DNA from 4 places in the Pseudomonas imperatae genome. Region 1 is predicted to be linked to each of the others. Evidence: riboswitches for the same ligand, from Rfam matches in the RefSeq annotation. Region 1 holds a riboswitch; each other region holds the start of a gene.
The links. Region 1 has a riboswitch for cobalamin ahead of ACWKWX_RS12045 (ABC transporter substrate-binding protein). Riboswitches for the same ligand answer to the same signal wherever they lie in the genome.

Region 1 (4,867 bases):
CCTGTTCGGCGTTGGCCGAGGTGGAGACGATCCAGGCGGTCAGGGCGTTGAACAGCTGCGCGCCGGCCACGCCGGCCAGTATCACCTGGGCCGGGCCGCCGCGGATGCCGGTGGCCAGCAGCACCACCAGGCCGAACGCCAGCGCGGCGCCGAGGAAGGCCCCCAGGGAGATGCCAATCAAGCCGCCGCCCAGGCCCAGCAGCATCACCAGCACCGCGCCGGTGGAGGCGCCGGCGCTGATGCCCAGCACGTACGGATCGGCCAAGGCGTTGCGCAGCAGCGCCTGCAACACCGCGCCGCACAGCGACAGGCCAGCGCCGCAGCAGGCGGCCACCAGCGCGCGGCTCAGGCGGTATTCCCAGATGATGCCCTGCTGGATCCGCGGCACCTCATAGGCACCCAGCCCCAGGCCGTTGAGCAGCGCCTTGAGGGTCACGGCCAGGGGAATGTCCAGCTCACCCAGGGACACCGCCAGGGCAATCGACAGGCCCAGGCTGAACAGCGCCAGCAGGGCCAGGGCCCAGCGGCCCAGGCGGCTGCGCTCCACTGGCATCAAGGCGCCTTGCCCGTGTCGGCCAGGCCCTTGGCGATCTGCTCGATGGCGTCGACCACGCCCATGGACGGGTTCAGGGTGTTGGCGTCGACCACGATCAGGCGACCGTTGCGCACCGCCTTGAGTTCGCGGGTCACCGGGTCGTTGCGCAGGAAGGCCAGCTTCTTCTCGACGTCGTCGGCGGGGTAGAGGCGGCGCTGCATGCGCGCCAGCACGATCACGTCGGGGTCACGGGCGGCAATGCTCTCCCAGCTCACGCCGGGCCATTCCTCATCGCTGTCGATGACGTTGCGCAGGCCCAGCACCTGGGAGATATAGCCCGGCGCGCCGTGCTTGCCGGCCACCCACGGGTCGCCTTCCAGGCGCGTGCTGGAGAACCAGTACAGCACCGACAGCGGTGGGTGCGCGGTGGCGTTGGCCAGTTTCACGGCGGCCGCCACGCGCTCATGCAGGCGTGCGCTGAGGGCCTGGCCGGCAGCGGGCACGTCGAAGATGGTCGCCAGTTCGCTGATTTCCTTGTCCACCAGGGCCAGGGAATACAGCTGGCTGCGGCTGCCATCGGCGTTGGAGGTGGCGGTCACGCCCTTGCCGTCGCAGTCGCTGGGCGACACGTAGGAGGGGATACCCAGCTTCAGCAACTGCTCGGGCGTCGCCACCTCGCCTTGGGGGCCGATGTGGTAGGTGTACTGCGCCACGACGATGTCCGGCGCGGTCTTGGCCACGGCCTCGAAGCTGGGGGCGTTGTCGGCCAGGCGCGGCACCTTGGCGCCGGCGGCGGCCAGCGCCTGCGGCAGCGGCCCGAACCACACGCCGGTGCCGACCATGCGCGGGCCCAGGCCCAGGGACAGCAGAAATTCAGTGCTGGCTTGGCCGAGGCTGACCGCCCGTTGTGGTGGGGCGTCGATGCGCACGCTGTGGCCGCAGTTCTGCACGGTCAGCGGGTAGTGGCTGGCCGGCGCGGCGGCTACGGCTGAGGCGGCGGATAAACACAGGCAGGCAAAAGCAAGGCGGCGTAACAGCATGCAGCGGCTCCCGGGATGGCGCGTCCGTTGGGCGAAAGAAATGGCGTGCAGCAAGGTCTGGCTTTCGGGAGGCCCGAACACAGTGGCGCGACCGCGCCGGAGTTGCACCGGCTTCCTGCTGCACGCATTAAAAAGCCCGCAGAGGGTAAGTGGCATTGCCCAAGAGAGCAACCTGCCGTTCACCTTCCCTGGATCAAACGCTGTAGCCGCTGCCGCCAGGCTGCGCTGGCCCTGGCGTACGCTGGAGATTTTCAGCGTGGACAAGGGCCAGCGCAGCCTGCGGCAGCGGCTACGCAGTCATGCGAGGTTCAGGCGCTGGTAAACACCAGCGCCTTGAGGCCGCCTTCGGCCTCGGCGTCGGGGAATTCCGGCGGGTTTTCCAGGCGGTGCTGGAAGGTCAGCTGCGGCGCTTCCTCGGCCATGCTCTGGATCAGGAAGTCGGAGCCGATGGCCGGGTCATTGACGCAGGCCAGCACCACGCCCTGTTCGGTCAGCAGCTCGGGCAGCTTGCGCAGCACCTTGCGGTAGTCCTGGGTGAGCACGAAGCTGCCACGCTGGAACGACGGCGGGTCGATGATCACCAGGTCATAGGGGCCGCCACGCTTGACCTTGCCCCACGACTTGAACAGCTCGTGGCCCAGGAAACTCACGCGGTCCAGGTCGTGGCCGTTCAGGCGGTGGTTGTCACGGCCGCGGCTCAGGGCGGCGCGGGCCATGTCCAGGTTCACCACGTGCTCGGCGCCGCCGGCGATGGCCGTCAGCGAGAAGCCACAGGTGTAGGCGAACAGGTTCAGCACGCGCTTGCCGGCGGCCTGCTCGCGCACCCATTGGCGCCCGTAGCGCATGTCCAGGAACAGCCCGATGTTCTGCTTGCGGCCCAGGTCCAGCTGGTAGCGCAGGCCGTCCTCGTCGATGAACCATTGCTCCACCGGCTCGCCCAGCAGCCATTCGGCGGCGCTGTCGGGCAGGTAGCGGTGCTGCAGGATCAGGCTGTGCACCTGTGGGGTGGCCTGGGCCAGTGCCAGCAGCAGCGGCTTCAGCGCGGCCAGCTCGTCGGCGGCCGGTTCGCGGAACAGCGACACCAGCAGCACCCCCTGCAGCCAGTCCACGGTGATCTGCTCCAGGCCCGGCCAGCAGCGGCCGCGGCCGTGGAACAGGCGGCGGGTTTCGGCAGGCGGGTGTTGCAGGGCGGTGCTGAGGTGTTGCTGCAATAAAGCGAGGGCGTCGGCGTTCATGAAAGACTTTTGGCAGGGCATAAAGCGCCCATGGTAAACGCTGGCGCAGGGCCGTGGGAAATCCACGGCCGTGCGCGCCAGGATCACTGATGCTTGGCTTGCAGTTCCTTGGCCATTTTCAGGTGCTCCTGCAGCTTGGGCAGGGTCTGTTTGGCGAAGTCCTTGAGCTCGGCCTTGTCGGAGGATTCGACCTCTTTCTGGAACAGCTCGATGGTGTCTTCGTGGGCCTTCACCTGATTGGCGGCGTAGGCCTTGTCGAAGGACTCGTCGCGCATTTCGAGGATTTTCTTCTTCGCCTGGTCCATCAACGTGGCGTCGTCGGGCACCACCAGGTCCAGCTTGTGCGCCAGCGCCGCCAGCTTCTGGTTGGCCGCGCCGTGGTCCTTGATCATCATCTGGGCGAAGCTCTTCACGTCCGCCGAGCTGCTTTTCTGCAGCGCCAGCTTGCCAGCCTCGACTTCGGTGATGCCGCCTGCGGTGGCATCGGCGACAAAGGCGCTGGTGGCAGCGGCGAATGCGGGGCTTGCCAGCGCGCCGGTCAGGGCCAGCACAAGCGTGCCTGCTTTGAATGCGTCCATGGGAAATCTCCGTCGTTATTGTTCGGGAAGCGAGAGGGTGACGCCTCGCTCCCTACAATGGATTGCCCGGCCACCGCGTTGGTGCTTGGGCGGCGACGAACGGTCTTTCGACTATGGTCCAGCATCAATCCTGGCCATTCATGCATTAAGCTGATCGGATAAATAAAATTCGGCATGAGTGACCGGGATGAGCATCAATTTCGACCTGAACGACCTGCAGGCCTTTCGCGCAGTGGTGGAGAAGGGCAGTTTTCGCAAGGCCGCCGAGGCCATCAGCATCTCCCAGCCGGCGTTGAGCCGGCGCATCGAAAAGCTGGAAAGCGCGCTCAACGTGCGGCTGTTCGACCGCACCACCCGCCGCGTCAACCTGACCATGGTCGGCCGCGCCTTCGCCCCCAGCGCCGAACGCCTGCTCAATGACCTGGACATCGCCCTGCTGGGCATCAGCGAAGTGGCCTCCACGCGCCTGGGCAACGTCACCGTGGCCTGCGTGCCGTCGGCCGCTTATTACTTCATGCCCAAGGTGGTGGCCCGCTACCACAAGCTCTACCCGCGCATTCGCGTGAAGGTGCTCGATGCCAGCGCCAACGACGTGCAGCAGGCCGTGCTCAGCGGCGAGGCCGACCTGGGCCTGAGCTTTACCGGCAACCTGCCGCCGGAGCTGGAATTCGAACTGCTGGTGCAGGAGCACTACGTGGCCGCCTGCCGCCGCGACCACCCCCTGGCCGGGCGCAAGCAGCTGAGCTGGGAAGAGTATTTCCAGCACGACTACATCTCGGTGGACAAGACCTCCGGCAACCGCTTCGTGCTGGACCAGGCGTTGCTGCACATCCGCCCGGCGCGGCCGAGCATCTGCGAGACCCGCCATGTGACGACCATGCTCGGGCTGGTTGAGGCGGGCTTGGGGATTGCGGCGGTGCCGTCCATGGCCTTGCCGTTGGGCGAGCACCAGTGGATGACCAGCATCCCGCTGGTGGAGCCCGAGGTGTTGCGCAGCGTGGGGTTGATCCGTCGCCGGGGCCGGCTGTTGACCCCGGCGGCGCTGGAACTGGAGCAGTTGATCAGGGAGTTCAAGAAACCCCTGGAAGATCAGTGAGGCACTGAGTCCAGGCCGGTGCCGGTAACCACCGACTGCGCCTGGGCCGAAGCCATGTAGTCGAGCAGGGCCTTGGCCTCGGCCGGGTGCGCGGCGCCCACCGGGATGCCGGCGGCGAAGCGCGTCACCGACTGCAACGGCTCGGGGATCTTGCCCACGTAGGTCACGCCGGCGATGGGCAACAGCTCGCTGACCTGTTGCAGGCCCAGCTGCGGCTCGCCCTTGGCCACTTCACCGGCCACCGGAATGCGCTCGATCATCTTCGCCTTGGGCTTGAGCTGGGCTTCGATGCCCAGGCGCTTGAACAGCTGGTCCTGTACGTAGACGCCGCTGGCGCTGTCGGAATAACCCACGGACCTGGCCTGCAGCAACGCCTGCTTGAA
Region 2 (4,867 bases), on a different contig from region 1:
ACTCGCCGAAAATGTGCAGGCCGTCGCGGATCTGCGATTCCTTCAGGTCGCACAGGTAGGTGTCCAGGCGCGGGAGCCACAGCGCAGCGTCGGCGTCGCTGTCCCAGCCGGCATCCAGTTGCAGCTCGCGGTCGATCTGCGCGTCGCGCACCAGCGCCAGGATCTCGCGTTGCAGCTCGCGGGCGCGGCGCGGGTCCAGCAGCTGGGCGTCGTAGTATTCGTCGGCCAGGCGCTCCAGGTCGCGCAGCGGGCCATAGGTTTCGGCACGGGTCAGCGGTGGCATCAGGTGGTCGATGATCACCGCCTGGGTGCGGCGCTTGGCCTGGGCGCCCTCGCCCGGGTCATTGACGATGAACGGGTAGACGTTGGGCATCGGCCCCAGCAGCGCGTCGGGCCAGCAGTGTTCCGACAGGCCCACGCCCTTGCCCGGCAGCCATTCCAGGTTGCCGTGCTTGCCCACGTGCACCACGGCGTCGGCGCCATAGGCGTGGCGCAGCCAGAAATAGAACGCCAGGTAGCCGTGGGGCGGCACCAGGTCGGGGTCGTGGTACACGGCGCTGGGGTCCAGCTGGTAGCCACGAGCCGGCTGGATGCCGACGAAGGTCAGGCCAAAGCGCAGGCCGGCGACCATCATGCGGCCGCTGCGGCACATGGGGTCGGCGCTTGGCTCGCCCCAACGCTCGCGCACCGCCTGCTGGTTGGCCAGCGGCAGGCGCGCGAACGCCGCCAGGTAGTCGTCCATGGCCATGCTCTGGGCGCAGGGGCGCAGGTCGAGGCTGTCGAGGTCGTTGCTGACGCCACCCAGCAACTGCTGGATCAGCGCCGTGCCGCTGGCGGGCAGGCCCTGCACTGGGTAGCCCTCGACGTGCAGGGCACGCAGGATGTTCAGCGCCGCCGCCGGGGTGTCCAGGCCCACGCCGTTGCCGATGCGGCCGTCGCGGGTCGGGTAGTTGGCCAGAATCAGCGCGATGCGCTTCTGGCCGTTGGGCAGGCGCGCCAGCTCGGCCCAGCGCCGCGCCAGTTCGGCGACGAAATCCATGCGCTCGGGGTGCGCGCGGTAGCAGACCACGTCGGACTGGCTGCGCTCGCTGCGCCAGGCCAGGTCCTTGAAGCTGATGGGGCGGCTGATGATGCGCCCGTCCAGCTCCGGCAGGGCGATGTGCATGGCCAGGTCGCGCGGGCCCAGGCCCTGCTCGCTGGCCTCCCAGCCGGGTTGGTTGTCCTGGGCGCAGATGGCCTGGATCACCGGGATGTCGCGGCGGAACGGCCGCAGGTGCGGCGCTTCCGGGCTGGACTGGGCAAAGCCGGTGGTGTTGAGGATCACCGCCGCGCCGACTTCGTCCATCCAGGCCTGCACCTGGCTCAGGCAGCCGGCCTCCTTGAGGCTGGCCACGGCCATGGGCAGCGGGTTCAGGCCGGCCGCCAGCAGGCGCTGGCAGAACACGTCGACGAAACCGGTGTTGGCCGCCTGCAGGTGCGAGCGGTAGAAAATCAGCGGCACCACAGCCTGGCCGGGTTGCCAGTCGGCCTGCCACTGAGCCAGGCCGGCATCATGGTGGGCCGGATGATAGATGGCGGTGCGCGGCAGCGCCTGGGGTTCTGCCCAAGCGTAGTCGCGACCGAGAAACTGGCTGGCCAGGCAGTTGAACAACGACAACGCGTTGCCCATGCCGCCCTGGCGCAGGAAGTGCCACAGGCGTTCGCCCACCTCGCGGCCCACGGTGCCCAGGTCACTGAGCTCGGGGTCGGGGCGGTCGTCGCCGGGCACCAGGATCAGTTGCACGCCGCGTTCCGCCAGCGCCACCAGCTGCTCGACGCCGTAGCGCCAGTAGCCGATGCCGCCGTGCAGGGAAATCAGGATGACCTTGGCGTGGCGCAACACCTCGTCCACGTACAGGTCCACGGAGGCGTGGTTCTGTACCTGCATGGGGTTGGCCAGGCGCAGGCTGGGGAAGTCGTCCGGCAGTTGCCGGGCGGCCTCGGCCAGCAGCGCCAGGTGCGAGTCACCGCTGCAGAGAATCACCAGCTCGGCCGGTGTCTGGCCCAGGTCGGCGATGCTGTCGTCCGGCACGAAACCGCCGGGCTGGGTTCTCAGCAGGTGCATGGCTTAACCGTTCAGGGCAGCGCGCAGCTGGCTTTCCAGCAGGGCCGCGTCCAGCTCCTGGCCGATCAGCACCAGGCGCGTGCTACGCGCTTCTTCGGCGCGCCAGGCGCGGTCGAAGTGCTTGTCGAAGCGGGTGCCCACGCCCTGGATCAGCAGGCGCATCGGCTTGCCCGGAATGGCCGCGAAGCCCTTGACCCGCAGGATGCCGTGCTTGACCACCAGGGTGGTCAGGGCGTCGAGCAGCTGGGCTTCCGGCGCTTCGGGCAGCTCGATGGAGATGGAGTCGAAGGCATCGTGGTCGTGGTCGTCGTGATCATCGTCGTCGTGGTGATGATCATGGTGGGTCAGGCGGCCGTCGATGTGTTCTTCCGACTCGGCGCCCAGGCCCAGCAGCACGTCCAGCGGCAGGCGGCCGCTGCTGGCTTCGATGACCTTGACCGCCGGCGGCAGTTCCTCGGCCACTTCGCGGCGCACGGCGGCCAGGGCCTCGGGCTCGATCAGGTCGGCCTTGTTGAGGATCACCAGGTCGGCGCTGGCCAGTTGGTCGGCGAACAGCTCGTGCAGCGGCGATTCGTGGTCCAGGTTGGGGTCCAGCTTGCGCTGGGCGTCGACCTGGTCCGGGAAGGCGGCGAAGGTGCCGGCGGCCACGGCCGGGCTGTCGACCACGGTGATCACCGCGTCGACGGTGCAGGCGCTGCGGATTTCCGGCCACTGGAAGGCTTGCACCAGCGGTTTTGGCAGGGCCAGGCCGCTGGTCTCGATGAGGATGTGGTCGAGGTCGCCACGGCGGGCCACCAGTTCGCGCATCACCGGGAAGAATTCTTCCTGCACGGTGCAGCACAGGCAGCCGTTGGCCAGTTCGTAGACGCGGCCGGTGGCCTCTTCCTCGGTGCAGCCGATGGTGCACTGCTTGAGGATTTCGCCGTCGATGCCCAGCTCGCCGAATTCGTTGACGATGACCGCGATGCGGCGGCCCTGGGCGTTGTCCAGCATGTGGCGCAGCAAGGTGGTCTTGCCCGAGCCCAGGAAGCCGGTGACGATGGTGACGGGAAGCTTGGCCAGTGTTTTCATCGGATGCCCTTGGCAATATGGCGGGCAAACGGGACGAGAACCGCGGGTGCCGGGCACGCGGGTGCATTCGCCACCGGATCACCCCGCCCGGTTGTAGTGGAAGTCTGTCGAGGCAGGTCTCCTGGCTTGCGGCGTGGGCTCGAAAGCCGACCCTGGCGCCTTCCCGCGTGGAACGCAGTGGCATTGCCGGGGCGCGCACCGCTTACAGTTGCGGGGGCAGCTGCGGCTTGGACCGCATTCCCATCTTGGCTCCGCGTGGCGGAGAACCTCGAAGGTGCAAGGCTACGCAGTGTGGGGGGGAAGGTCAACATCGCCCCGTAGCCGCTACCTGCGGCAGCGGCTACGGGTATAGTGGTGGCTTGCAATGTGCGGACGCCTCCCATGCCTGACCTCTACGCCGGCTTCGGCTGCCAGCGCGGCTGCCCCGCCAGCGTGCTGGCCGACCTGCTCGACACCACCCTCGCCCACCACGGCCTGAGCCGCGGCGACGTGACGGGCGTGGCGAGCATTGACCTGAAGGCCGACGAGGCCGGGCTGCTGGAACTGGCGCAGGCGCTGGACGTGCCATTGACGCTTTTCAGCGCCGCGCAGCTCGCGCCTTTCGAGCCCCGGCTGACCCACCGCTCCGCCGTCGCCTTCAGCCACACCGGCTGCCACGGCGTGGCCGAAAGCGCCGCGCTGGCACTGGCCGGGCCCGGCAGCCAGCTGCGCGTCAGCCGGCAAAAAAGCCCCAAGGCCACCCTCGCATTGGCACAAGCGGGCCCGATTCCCGGATAATCACCGCCTCGCACTTGAATTTCGCTCAAGCAGCATTCGTTTTCTTCAGGATTTGCACATGACCGTCTACTTCATCGGCGCCGGCCCCGGCGACCCGGAACTGATCACCGTCAAGGGCCAGCGGCTGATCCGCCAGTGCCCGGTGATCATCTACGCCGGCTCCCTGGTGCCCGCCGCCGTGCTCGAAGGCCACCAGGCCGAACAGGTGGTCAACAGCGCCGAGCTGCACCTGGAGCAGATCATCGACCTGCTGGCCGCCGCCCACGCCCGCGGCCAGGACGTGGCGCGGGTGCATTCGGGCGACCCGAGCCTGTATGGCGCCATCGGCGAGCAGATCCGTTGCCTGCGCGCACGCGGCATTCCCTTCGAAATCATCCCTGGCGTCACCGCCACTGCCGCCTGCGCTGCCCTGCTGGGCGCCGAGCTGACGCTGCCGGGGGTGTCGCAGACGGTGATCCTGACCCGTTATGCCGACAAGTCGCCGATGCCTGAAGGCGAAGCCCTGCACGACCTGGCGCGCCACGGCGCGACCATGGCCATTCATTTGGGCGTGCAGCATTTGTCGAAAATCGTGCTGGAGTTGCTGCCCCACTATGGTGCCGACTGCCCCATCGCCGTGATCCACAAGGCCAGCTGGCCGGACCAGGATTGGGTGACCGGCAGCCTGGCGGACATTGAAGCCAAGGTAGCGGCCAAGGGTTTCCGCCGCACGGCGCTGATCCTGGTCGGGCGGGTGCTGGACACTGACTGTTTCGGCGAGTCGGCGCTGTACCGCGCCGGCCACGCGCACCTTTACAGACAACCCCTGTAGCAGCGGCAGCCCTGTGGGAGCTGGCTTGCCAGCGAGCTGTTGAGGCCCTAAAAGCTCGCTGGCAAGCCAGCTCCCACAGACGACTGCTGCTACGGAGAATTCAG
Region 3 (4,867 bases), on a different contig from region 1:
CGTAGCGGCGGCGTGCGCATCGACAGCCTCGATGACGCCTACTGGAGCAAGACCTTTATCGAAGCCAAGCGTGCCTTGGCCATGGCACCGACCACGACTATCGCACGCAAGTAAGCAGTCTGGGCGGTACTCGCAGCGGCGGCGCACTGAAAAGTGTGCCGCCGTTGCGCGTTTTCGGGAATACAAGCTAGTCTTCAACGGCAGTTGAATCAGGATGGTTCTGTTTATGTCGCTAACGGCCCGTTTCGCGCTATTACTCTTCGCAGGCCTGCTCACCGCCTGCGCTGGCCACAAGCCGCCACCTGCGCCTGCGCCGGTGTATCAACCTTTTGTTTCAGCTCCCCAGCAGCCCCTGTCTCCCCAGGCCGATGACGTCCTGATGCGCGCCATCGGGCTGGTCGGCACCCCATACCGCTGGGGCGGCAACACGCCGGATTCGGGCTTTGACTGCAGCGGCCTGATCGCCTACGTCTATCGCGACGCGGCCGGCATCAGCCTGCCGCGCTCCACGCGGGAAATGATCAGCATGCGCGCCCCCGATGTCAGCAAGGATGCCTTGCAGTCCGGTGACCTGATCTTCTTCGCCACCAGCGGTGGTTCGCAGGTCAGCCATGCCGGCATCTACGTGGGCGAGGGCCGCTTCGTGCATGCCCCGGCCACGGGTGGCACGGTGAAGCTGGACTACCTCAACAAGCCGTATTGGCAACACGCCTACCTGAACGCCAAGCGCGTGCTGCAACCAGCAAGCCTGGCGCATAACCCTTGATGCGCCTGTGGGAGCTGGCTTGCCAGCGAGCTGTTCGGGTTTCCCCCAAAGCTCGCTGGCAAGCCAGCTCCCACAGGTTGTTTACTTCTCAGCCGTAATCCGCCAGATCTTGTTCCCCACGTCATCCGCCACAAGCACCCCGCCCTTGTGGTCCTCGGTCACGCCCACCGGCCGGCCCATGGCCTGTTCCTTGTCGTTGAGGAACCCGGTCAGCACGTCGATCGGCTGGCCGCTGGGCTTGCCGTCCACGAACGGCACGAAAATCACTTTGTAGCCACTGTGTGGCTTGCGGTTCCACGAACCGTGCTGGCTTACGTAGGCGCCATGGTTGAACGGCGCCGCCAGCCCGCCGCTGTTGCTGGCAAAGGTGAAGCCGATGGAAGCGGTGTGCGGGCCCACGGCGTAGTCCGGGGCGATGGCCTTGGCCACCAGTGCCGGGTTCTGCGGGCTGACGCGGTTGTCGATGTGCTGGCCGTAGTAGCTGAACGGCCAGCCATAGAAGCCGCCGTCCTTCACCGAGGTGATGTAGTCAGGCACCAGGTCGCTGCCGATCTCGTCGCGTTCGTTGACTGAGGTCCACAACTGCCCGGTCTGCGGCTCGAAGCCCATGCCGTTGGGGTTGCGCAGGCCGGAGGCGTAGATGCGGTGCTCGCCGCTGGCGCGGTCCACCTCCCAGATCGCCGCGCGGCCTGCTTCCTTGTCCAGGCCGTTCTCGCCGACGTTGCTGTTGGAGCCCACGGTGACGTACAGCTTGTTGCCCGAGGGGCTGGCGATGACGTTCTTGGTCCAGTGGTGGTTGAGCGGCCCGCCCGGCAGGTCCGTCACCTTGGTGCCCTGGCCGCTGATGGCGGTGGCGCCGGTGTTGTAATGGAAGCGCAGCAGGGCATCGGTGTCGGCCACGTACAGGTCGCTGCCCACCAGGGTCATGCCGAACGGCGAGTTGAGGTTGGCGATGAACACTGTGCGGGTGTCGGCCACGCCGTCGCCGTCGGTGTCGCGCAGCAGGGTGATGCGGTTGGCGCTGGGCACGCCGGCGCCGGCCTTGCCCATGACCTTCTTCATTACCCAACCCTTGATGCCCTTGGCGTCCTCGGGCTTGGGCGGCGCGTTGGTCTCGGCCACCAGCACGTCGCCGTTGGGCAGCACGTACAGCCAGCGCGGGTGGTCCAGGCCCTCGGCGAAGGCGGCCACCTGGGTGCCCTTGGCCGGCTGGGGTTTCTCGCCGTCGGGCCAGCCGATGGCGTCGGCGATGTTCACCGTGGGGATCAGTGTCTTGTTCGGCGCCGGCAGCTGCGGGTGCGGGCCGGTGCCGTCGGCCACCTTCAGGGTCGAGGACTCGCCACAGGCCAGCAGCGTGCTGGAGGCGAGGATGATCAGGGCCAGGCGGGTCTTGTGCATTGTAATTGCTCGCTGAGGCGGAGGTATGTGCTGTAGAGGGGCGGGGTAGGGCAGTGGTTCCAATAAAACCCCGCAGCAGCAACTGTCTTGAAACGGCGTCGTCTGCATCGCGACTAAAGTCGGCTCCTACGCCGTTCGTGGTAGGAGCCGGCCTTGGCCGCGATGCAGGCGACGCGATCGACAAAGGTGCACGCGCTCCGTAGCAGCGGCCGAAGGCCGCGTCAGGGCCGGACGCCGCCTGGCGGCAGCTGCTACGGGGGAGGTATGGCGAGCTTTAATTGACCTCCCACCCCCAACCCTCTAACCTTCCCGGCGTGTTTCAGGTGCCCTGCAGCCCCACGGCTGGCAGGGTGAAACAGGGAAGCCGGTGAGCCGCCGCAGGTGTGCGAGCCCGGCGCTGCCCCCGCAACGGTAAATGAGTCAAGGTCGCGCATGGCGCCACTGGGCCGAATTGGCTCGGGAAGGCGCGTGGCCCCGGGTGTGCATGCCCCCGCTCATGAGTCCGGAGACCGGCCTGGAACCCTTCTTGGCAAGCCGCTGGCTTGCCGGTCCCCTTTTGTTCTGTCGCGCGGGTGAGAGCGGCATTGACGAGTCTGTGCTGCGTCCGTCCGGGCGGCGGCTTTTCGTCGATGTCGCCTGTGTGCAGGTGTAGCGGAGAGCTGCGATGAGTGAATCCCAGGAACGTGAACAACGCCATCTGGCGCGCATGTTGCGCAAGAAGGCGATCATTGACGAGCGCATTGCCAATGCGCCCAACGAATGCGGGCTGCTGCTGGTACTGAGCGGCAACGGCAAGGGCAAGAGCAGCTCGGCCTTCGGCATGCTCGCGCGCGCCATGGGCCACGGCATGCAGTGCGGCGTGGTGCAGTTCATCAAGGGCCGCAACGCCACCGGCGAAGAGTTGTTCTTCCGCCGCTTCCCCGAGCAGGTGCGCTACCACGTGATGGGCGAGGGCTTTACCTGGGAAACCCAGGACCGCCAGCGTGACATCGCCGCCGCCCAGGCCGCCTGGGAAGTGTCCCGTGGCCTGTTGCAGGATGAGAGCATCGGCCTGGTGATTCTCGATGAACTGAACATCGCCCTCAAGCACGGCTACCTGGACCTCGACCAGGTGCTGGCCGACCTGCAGGCGCGTCCCGCCATGCAGCACGTGGTGGTCACCGGCCGTGGCGCCAAGGACGAGATGGTCGAACTGGCCGACACCGTCACCGAGATGGGCATGCTCAAGCACGCCTTCCAGGCCGGCATTCGTGCCCAGAAGGGCATCGAGCTATGACCCAGCCGCGTCATTGCCCGGCGGTGCTGATCGCAGCACCCGCTTCTGGCCAGGGCAAGACCACCGTCACCGCCGCCCTGGCGCGCCTGCACCGCAACCAGGGGCACAAGGTGCGGGTGTTCAAGTGCGGGCCGGATTTCCTCGACCCCATGATCCTGGAACGGGCCAGTGGCGCGCCGGTGTACCAGCTCGACCTGTGGATGGTGGGCGCCGAGGAAAGCCGGCGCCTGCTGTGGGAAGCGGCGGCCGAGGCCGACCTGATCCTGATCGAGGGCGTGATGGGCCTGTTCGACGGCACCCCCAGCAGCGCCGACCTGGCGCGGCACTTCGGCGTGCCGGTGCTGGGCGTGATCGACGGCACCGCCATGGCCCAGACCTTCGGCGCCCTGGCCCTGGGCCTGGCGCGCTACCAGCCGGACCTGCCGTTCGCCGGCGTGCTGGCCAACCGCGTCGGCACCCTGCGCCACGCGCAACTGCTTGAAGGCAGCCTCACCGAAGGCCTGCGCTGGTACGGCGCGTTGTCTCGCGAGACCGGCATCGAACTGCCCAGCCGCCATTTGGGCCTGGTGCAGGCCAGCGAGCTGAACGACCTGGACCTGCGCCTGGACGCGGCCGCCAATGCCCTGGCGGCAAGCTGCGAAGTCGCGCTGCCACCGCCGGTCACCTTTGCTGCGCCCACCCCGGTGCCGTGCGAACCGCTGCTGGCCGGCGTGCGCATTGCCGTCGCCCGTGACGAGGCCTTCGCCTTCACCTACGGCGCCAGCCTCGACCTGCTGCGCGCCATGGGCGCCGAGCTGAGCTTCTTCTCGCCGGTGCATGACCAACAGTTGCCGCCCTGCGACAGCCTGTACCTGCCCGGTGGCTACCCGGAACTGCACCACCACACCCTGGCGGCCAACGCGCCGATGCTGGCGGCGATTCGCGGCCACCACGCCGAAGGCAAACCGCTGCTGGCCGAATGTGGCGGCATGCTCTACCTGCTGGACGCCCTGACCGACGTCGACGGCCAGCGCGCCGAGCTGCTGGGCCTGCTGCCTGGCGAAGCGGTGATGCAAAAGCGCCTGGCGGCCCTGGCCCTGCAAGCCGTGGAGCTGCCCGAAGGCACCCTGCGCGGGCACACCTACCACCATTCGCTGACCAGCACCGCGCTTGAGCCCATCGCCCGTGGCCTCAGCCCCAACGGTGGCCGCGGCGCCGAGGCGGTGTACCGTGATGGCCGGCTGACGGCGTCGTACGTGCACTTCTATTTCCCGTCCAACCCGGCGGCCGTTGCCGCCCTGTTCTGCCCCAAAGGGGCCTCGCACATTTGATGACTGACAACGCCTACACCCCCGCCGAGCGCGCGGCCATCTACCGAGCCATCGGTGAGCGCCGCGACATGCGCCACTTCGCCGGCGGCGACGTCGCCCCGCAACTGCTGGCGCGCC
Region 4 (4,867 bases), on a different contig from region 1:
TCGCTGGCCAGTTGCTGCAACGCCGGGGCGAAGCGCTGGCTGACCAGGCCAATCAGTTGCAACAGCCCGGCCCGCAGCAAGGTGGTGGTGCCGAAGTCACGGGTGCGGTCCAGCTCGCGCAGGCGCAGCAGCAAGGCCTGGACCTCGGCAAAGGCGCCGTCGTCGAGAATGAAATCCAGGTGTTCCTGGCACTGGAACGGCGCCAGCTCGGGGGCCTGGCCCAGGGGCACGTCCTCCAGGTCCAGCGGGTCGCAGGCCAGGTGCGGCAGCAGGAAACCCTGGGCGAAGTTGATGAGCATGAAGTTGCCGTGCTCGGGGTGCGGGATCAGGTGCAGGCGGTGCGGCAGGATAAAGCTCAGGGCGTTGCGCGGGAACGGCCGCACCGCGCCGCCGATGTGCTGCACGGTGTCGCCGCCCAGGTTGACCTGGATCTGGAAGTATTCGTGGCGGTGCGGCGAGGTCAGCGCCTCGCGCTCCTGCTTGTCGCGGATGTAGAAATCCTCGCGGTTGCTGCGCTGCTGCATGCCGTAGGTGGGCACGCGGGACAGGGACGACATGGCAGCAACCTCGAAAGCCGGAAAGACGCCGCCAGTCTAAAGCGCGGCGCGGCGGCTGTCAGCGCTGGCCGATGCGCAAGGCGAACTGGGCGACACCGTCGATGCCGGCGCTGACCTGGTCGCCGGGCTGCAAGGCGCCGACGCCGGCCGGGGTGCCGGTGAAGATCAGGTCGCCGGGCTGCAGCGCCACCGATTGCGACAGGTAGGCGATCACGTCCGGCACCGCCCAGATCTGGTCCGCCAGGTCGCCGCGCTGGCGCTCCTCGCCGTTCACCGTGAGCCAGATGGCGCCGCTGGCCGGGTGGCCCAGGGTGCTGGCCGGGATCAACGCGGTGCACGGCGCCGACTCGTCGAAGCCCTTGGCCCAGTCCCACGGCCGGCCCTGCTTCTTGGCCTGGGCCTGCAGGTCGCGGCGGGTCAGGTCCAGGCCCACGCCATAGCCCCACACATGCGCCAGGGCCTGCTCGGGGGCGATGTCGACGCCGCCCTCGGCGATAGCCACCACCAGTTCCACCTCATGGTGCAGGTCGGCGGTCAGCGGCGGGTAGGCGATCACGCCCTCGGCCGGCACCACGGCGTCGGCGGGCTTGCAGAAGAAGAACGGTGGCTCGCGGTCCGGGTCATGGCCCATTTCCCGCGCGTGCTCGGAATAATTGCGGCCCACGCAGAACACCCGGCGCACGGGGAAACGGCGGCTGTCGCCGGCAATGGCGACGCTGGCGGCGGGCGGTGGGGCAATCACGTACTCGGTCATGGAGGGGCTCCTGATGGCAAAGGCAGGCCTGCAGTGTGCCCGCTCGCAACGGTGCCTGGCTTGGACAGCGCCGCGCGGATTATGGACAGCGCAACGCAATGGCGCATACTTTCCCTGTAGCGTCACCACAAGGAGTACCCATGAGCGATCACGACGACAACGTCATTCCTCTGCGCCGCACCAAGGTGTTCGAGGACGACGGCAGCGAACCGGCACTGCTCGACGAGGTCATGCGCCGCCTGATGGTGCAGACCTTCGCCGGCACCGACATCGACTGCGCCGCCATCCACACCCAGGGCCAGTACCGCCAGGCCCTGGCGTACATGATCCAGGGCATCCTCAACGGCCCCAACCCGGGCGACAACCTGCTGGCCTTCGCCCTCAAAACCATTCACATGTCCGGCGAGGAATTCGCCAAGCTCGACGGCTACGGCCCCAAGCTGTGCGCCCAGGCCCTGCTGGACATGGGCAACGGCGTGCCCGGCTCGGTGGAGAAGATGCAGCGGGTGCGGCGCATCCTGCGCAGCGGCCTGCACCCGGTGGGCCCGGACGATACCCCTTCCCAGCCCTGAGCGGCGTTACTCGGCGCTGGCCGCGGCGCGGTCGGCGCGCCACTGCGCCAAGGTGGCGTTGGCCTGTTGCAGCTGTTGCTCCAGGCGCGCCTCGCGCAGCACCTGGGCCTTGCTGGCCTTGGCCTGGGCCGCCTGCTCCTGGCGCAGCCCCTCGATCTGCTGGGCTTGCGCCTCGCGTGCGCCCAACGCCTGGGCCAATTGCGTGGCCAGGGCCGTGGCCTCGGCGGCCTTGTCGGCCAGGGCCTGGGTGGCGGTGTCCTGATCCTTGCGCGCCTGGCGTGCCTCCACCAGCATGCGCTCGTTGTCGCGGTTCAGGCGCATCAACTCGTCCTGCTTGACGATCAGGCTCTGCTGCAACTGCCGCACTTCCACCTGCACCTGCTGCACCTGGCTTTCGTGGCGGCGCTGGTCCTGGTCGCGCTGCTCCTTCACCGCCTGGCGGTAGTGCTCCAGGGCGTCGCGGGCGTGCTGGTGCTTGTCTTCCAGCGAGCGGATGTGTTCGTCCTTTTCCTGCACGCGCAGCTGCAGGTCGCTGCACTCCTGGCCCAACCGCGCGTTGCGGGTGTGCTCGGCCTGCAACGAGGTGCGGCAGGTAGCCAGCTGCTCCGACTCACTGGCCAGGGCCTCGGCCTGGATCTCGAACTGCTGCAGCAACGCGGCGTGGGCCTTGGCGGCTTCGGCCAGGTCGGCTTCGAGCACGGCTTTCTGCAGGTCGAAACGCGCCTGGGCCTGCTGCACGTACTCGTCGCCCTCCTCCTTCAGGCGCAAGGCCAGGCGGCCTACCAGCTCGCCCAGCTCCTGGGTCAGGTGCTCGCGCGGGGCCTGGCGGCGCTGGTCGGTTTCTTCCAGCTCCTTGAGGTAGCGGTGGATGGTGGTCTTCGAACCGGTGTTGCCCAACGCCACGCGCACGGCGTCGATGGTGGGGTTCTCGCCCCGGGCCAGCAGCGCCTCACGCGCCTTTTGCACCACTGCCTTGTTGATCCCACCCCGTGCCATGCCTGCTCCTATGAAGTGTACTGCGGTATGTATTCTGTAATGGCGCGCAATATACCACGGTGCCTGGGAAAGTCGCCGTATCGGGTTTGAAACATTGACCTGGATCCACATCAGTGGTCGAATGCGCGCCAGTTTCAGGTGCCCTCAGCCGCCGTGCTCAGGGTGAAACGGGAAGCCGGTGCGTCACTTTGGTGATCAGTCCGGCGCTGCCCCCGCAACGGTAAGCGAGCGAACGCGTCAACAGGCCACTGTGCATAGAGCATGGGAAGGCGACGCGTTCATGACCCTCGCAAGCCCGGAGACCGGCCTGCAAACGCTTCAATTGGCAACCCGCGGTGGGCGGGCGCAGGCCGGTTTCCGTGGGCGTTTGCGCCCGCGATTTGCCATGCGTGTCCCTCCGGGTTCATCTTTTCCTGACTGTAGTTGGAACAGCATGTCCCGCACTTCCCTGCTTCACAGCCTGGCCCCGTGCCTGGCCTTGTCCTTGCCCGTGCACGCCGCCGATGAGCTGGCGCTGCCGGCCACCACCATCAGCGAACACGCCGACTCCGCGCTGGCCACCCCTGGCACGGCAGGCTCGCGCCTGAACCTGACGCCGCTGCAGACCCCGGCCAGTATCAGCAGCCTCGACGAAGGCGCCATCGACCAGCGCAACAACCTCACGGTGCAGGAAGCCGTCACCCGCGCCCCCGGCATCACCAGCATCGCCGCGCCGGGCAACGGCAACACGGCGCTGTCGGCGCGCGGCTTCAGCGGCCACGAGTCGGTGATGACCCTGTTCGACGGCGCGCGCCTGTACACCGGTGCCGGCACCCAGACCTTCCCGGTGGACCCGTGGATGGTGGAGCGCATCGACGTGATCCGCGGCCCGGCCTCGGTGCTGTACGGCGAAGGTGCCACCGGCGCGGTGATCAACGTGATCCCCAAGAAGCCCTTCGACGGCGCCATCAGCAACCACCTGCGCGTGGGCTACGGCAGCGACGACCGCCAGCAGGCCGCGTTCGACAGCGGCGGCTCGCTGGGCGAGCGCCTCAGCTACCGGCTGACCCTGGACCAGCAAAGCAGCAACGGCTGGGTAGACCGTGGCCAGTCGTCCAGCCTGGCCTTCAGCGGCGCCCTGCGCTGGCAGGCCAGCGACGACCTGAGTTTCACCCTGGCCCACGAGCGCGGTGACAGCCGCCCCATGAACTACCTGGGCACGCCGCTGATCGACGGCCACTACCACGACAGCCTGCGCGACAAGAACTACAACGTGCGCAACGCCGTGCAGCACTACGACGACCAATGGACCCGGCTGACCAGCGACTGGACCCTGAGCGACGCCGTCAGTGCCAGCAACGAGCTGTACTACATCAAGAGCCGCCGCCACTGGCGCAACGCCGAAAGCTACAGCTGGGACAGCAGCCAGGGCCAGTTGCTGCGCGGCAGCTACCTGGAAATCAAGCATCACGAAGAACAGTTGGGCGACCGCCAGACCTTCACCTTCGACCACAGCCTGTTGGGGCTGGCCAGCAAGACCGTGGTCGGCGCCGAGTACAACCGCATCCGCTTCGGCCTGGCCAACAACTCGCCCTACACCGACGTCGGTGGCGACTACGTAGACCCCTGGGCGCTAGCGCCGGGCTGGTTCCACAGCCAGTCGCCGTTCCAGGCGCTGAGCCAGAGCACCACTCAGACCTTCGCGCTGTTCGCCGAGAACCGCCTGCAGCTGTCGGAACGCTGGGCGCTGGTGACCGGCGTGCGCCGCGACCAGAACCACATCCAGCGTGACGACGCGCGTACCGGCACCCGCAGCGACGTCAATCTGGACGGCGGCAACTGGCGCGCCGGGCTGGTGTTCGCGGTCACCGACCAGCTGTCCCTATACGGCCAGTACAGCACCAGCCAGGACGGCGTCAGCGACCTGGTCACCCTCAACCCCACCCAGCAGCAGCTGGACCTGGCCCGGGCCAGGCAGACCGAGCTGGGCCTCAAGCAGCAGTTCTGGG

Region 2: it holds a riboswitch for cobalamin, as region 1 does, so the genes downstream of both, cobW (cobalamin biosynthesis protein CobW) here and ACWKWX_RS12045 (ABC transporter substrate-binding protein) in region 1, are expected to answer to the same signal.
Region 3: it holds a riboswitch for cobalamin, as region 1 does, so the genes downstream of both, cobO (cob(I)yrinic acid a,c-diamide adenosyltransferase) here and ACWKWX_RS12045 (ABC transporter substrate-binding protein) in region 1, are expected to answer to the same signal.
Region 4: it holds a riboswitch for cobalamin, as region 1 does, so the genes downstream of both, ACWKWX_RS21295 (TonB-dependent receptor) here and ACWKWX_RS12045 (ABC transporter substrate-binding protein) in region 1, are expected to answer to the same signal.

Annotation. Positions count from the first base shown of each region.
Region 1 is NZ_JBSKHP010000008.1:72,260-77,126, forward strand. Features, by position in the region: gene ACWKWX_RS12040 (FecCD family ABC transporter permease) at 1-553, opposite strand, end outside; gene ACWKWX_RS12045 (ABC transporter substrate-binding protein) at 553-1,575, opposite strand; adenosylcobalamin (AdoCbl) riboswitch at 1,577-1,717, opposite strand; gene ACWKWX_RS12050 (class I SAM-dependent methyltransferase) at 1,884-2,810, opposite strand; gene ACWKWX_RS12055 (DUF4142 domain-containing protein) at 2,894-3,388, opposite strand; gene ACWKWX_RS12060 (LysR family transcriptional regulator) at 3,576-4,484, shown strand; gene ACWKWX_RS12065 (substrate-binding domain-containing protein) at 4,478-4,867, opposite strand, start outside.
Region 2 is NZ_JBSKHP010000009.1:49,840-54,706, forward strand. Features, by position in the region: gene cobN (cobaltochelatase subunit CobN) at 1-2,104, opposite strand, end outside; gene cobW (cobalamin biosynthesis protein CobW) at 2,108-3,175, opposite strand; cobalamin riboswitch at 3,270-3,461, opposite strand; gene ACWKWX_RS13315 (cobalamin biosynthesis protein) at 3,557-3,952, shown strand; gene cobM (precorrin-4 C(11)-methyltransferase) at 4,011-4,763, shown strand.
Region 3 is NZ_JBSKHP010000007.1:186,089-190,955, forward strand. Features, by position in the region: gene ACWKWX_RS11340 (C40 family peptidase) at 1-114, shown strand, start outside; gene ACWKWX_RS11345 (C40 family peptidase) at 227-766, shown strand; gene ACWKWX_RS11350 (PQQ-dependent sugar dehydrogenase) at 848-2,164, opposite strand; cobalamin riboswitch at 2,469-2,696, shown strand; gene cobO (cob(I)yrinic acid a,c-diamide adenosyltransferase) at 2,829-3,440, shown strand; gene ACWKWX_RS11360 (cobyrinic acid a,c-diamide synthase CobB) at 3,437-4,750, shown strand; gene bluB (5,6-dimethylbenzimidazole synthase) at 4,750-4,867, shown strand, end outside.
Region 4 is NZ_JBSKHP010000017.1:107,469-112,335, reverse strand. Features, by position in the region: gene ACWKWX_RS21315 (helix-turn-helix transcriptional regulator) at 1-557, opposite strand, end outside; gene ACWKWX_RS21310 (fumarylacetoacetate hydrolase family protein) at 616-1,311, opposite strand; gene ACWKWX_RS21305 (hypothetical protein) at 1,452-1,883, shown strand; gene ACWKWX_RS21300 (DNA-binding protein) at 1,890-2,879, opposite strand; cobalamin riboswitch at 2,999-3,204, shown strand; gene ACWKWX_RS21295 (TonB-dependent receptor) at 3,313-4,867, shown strand, end outside.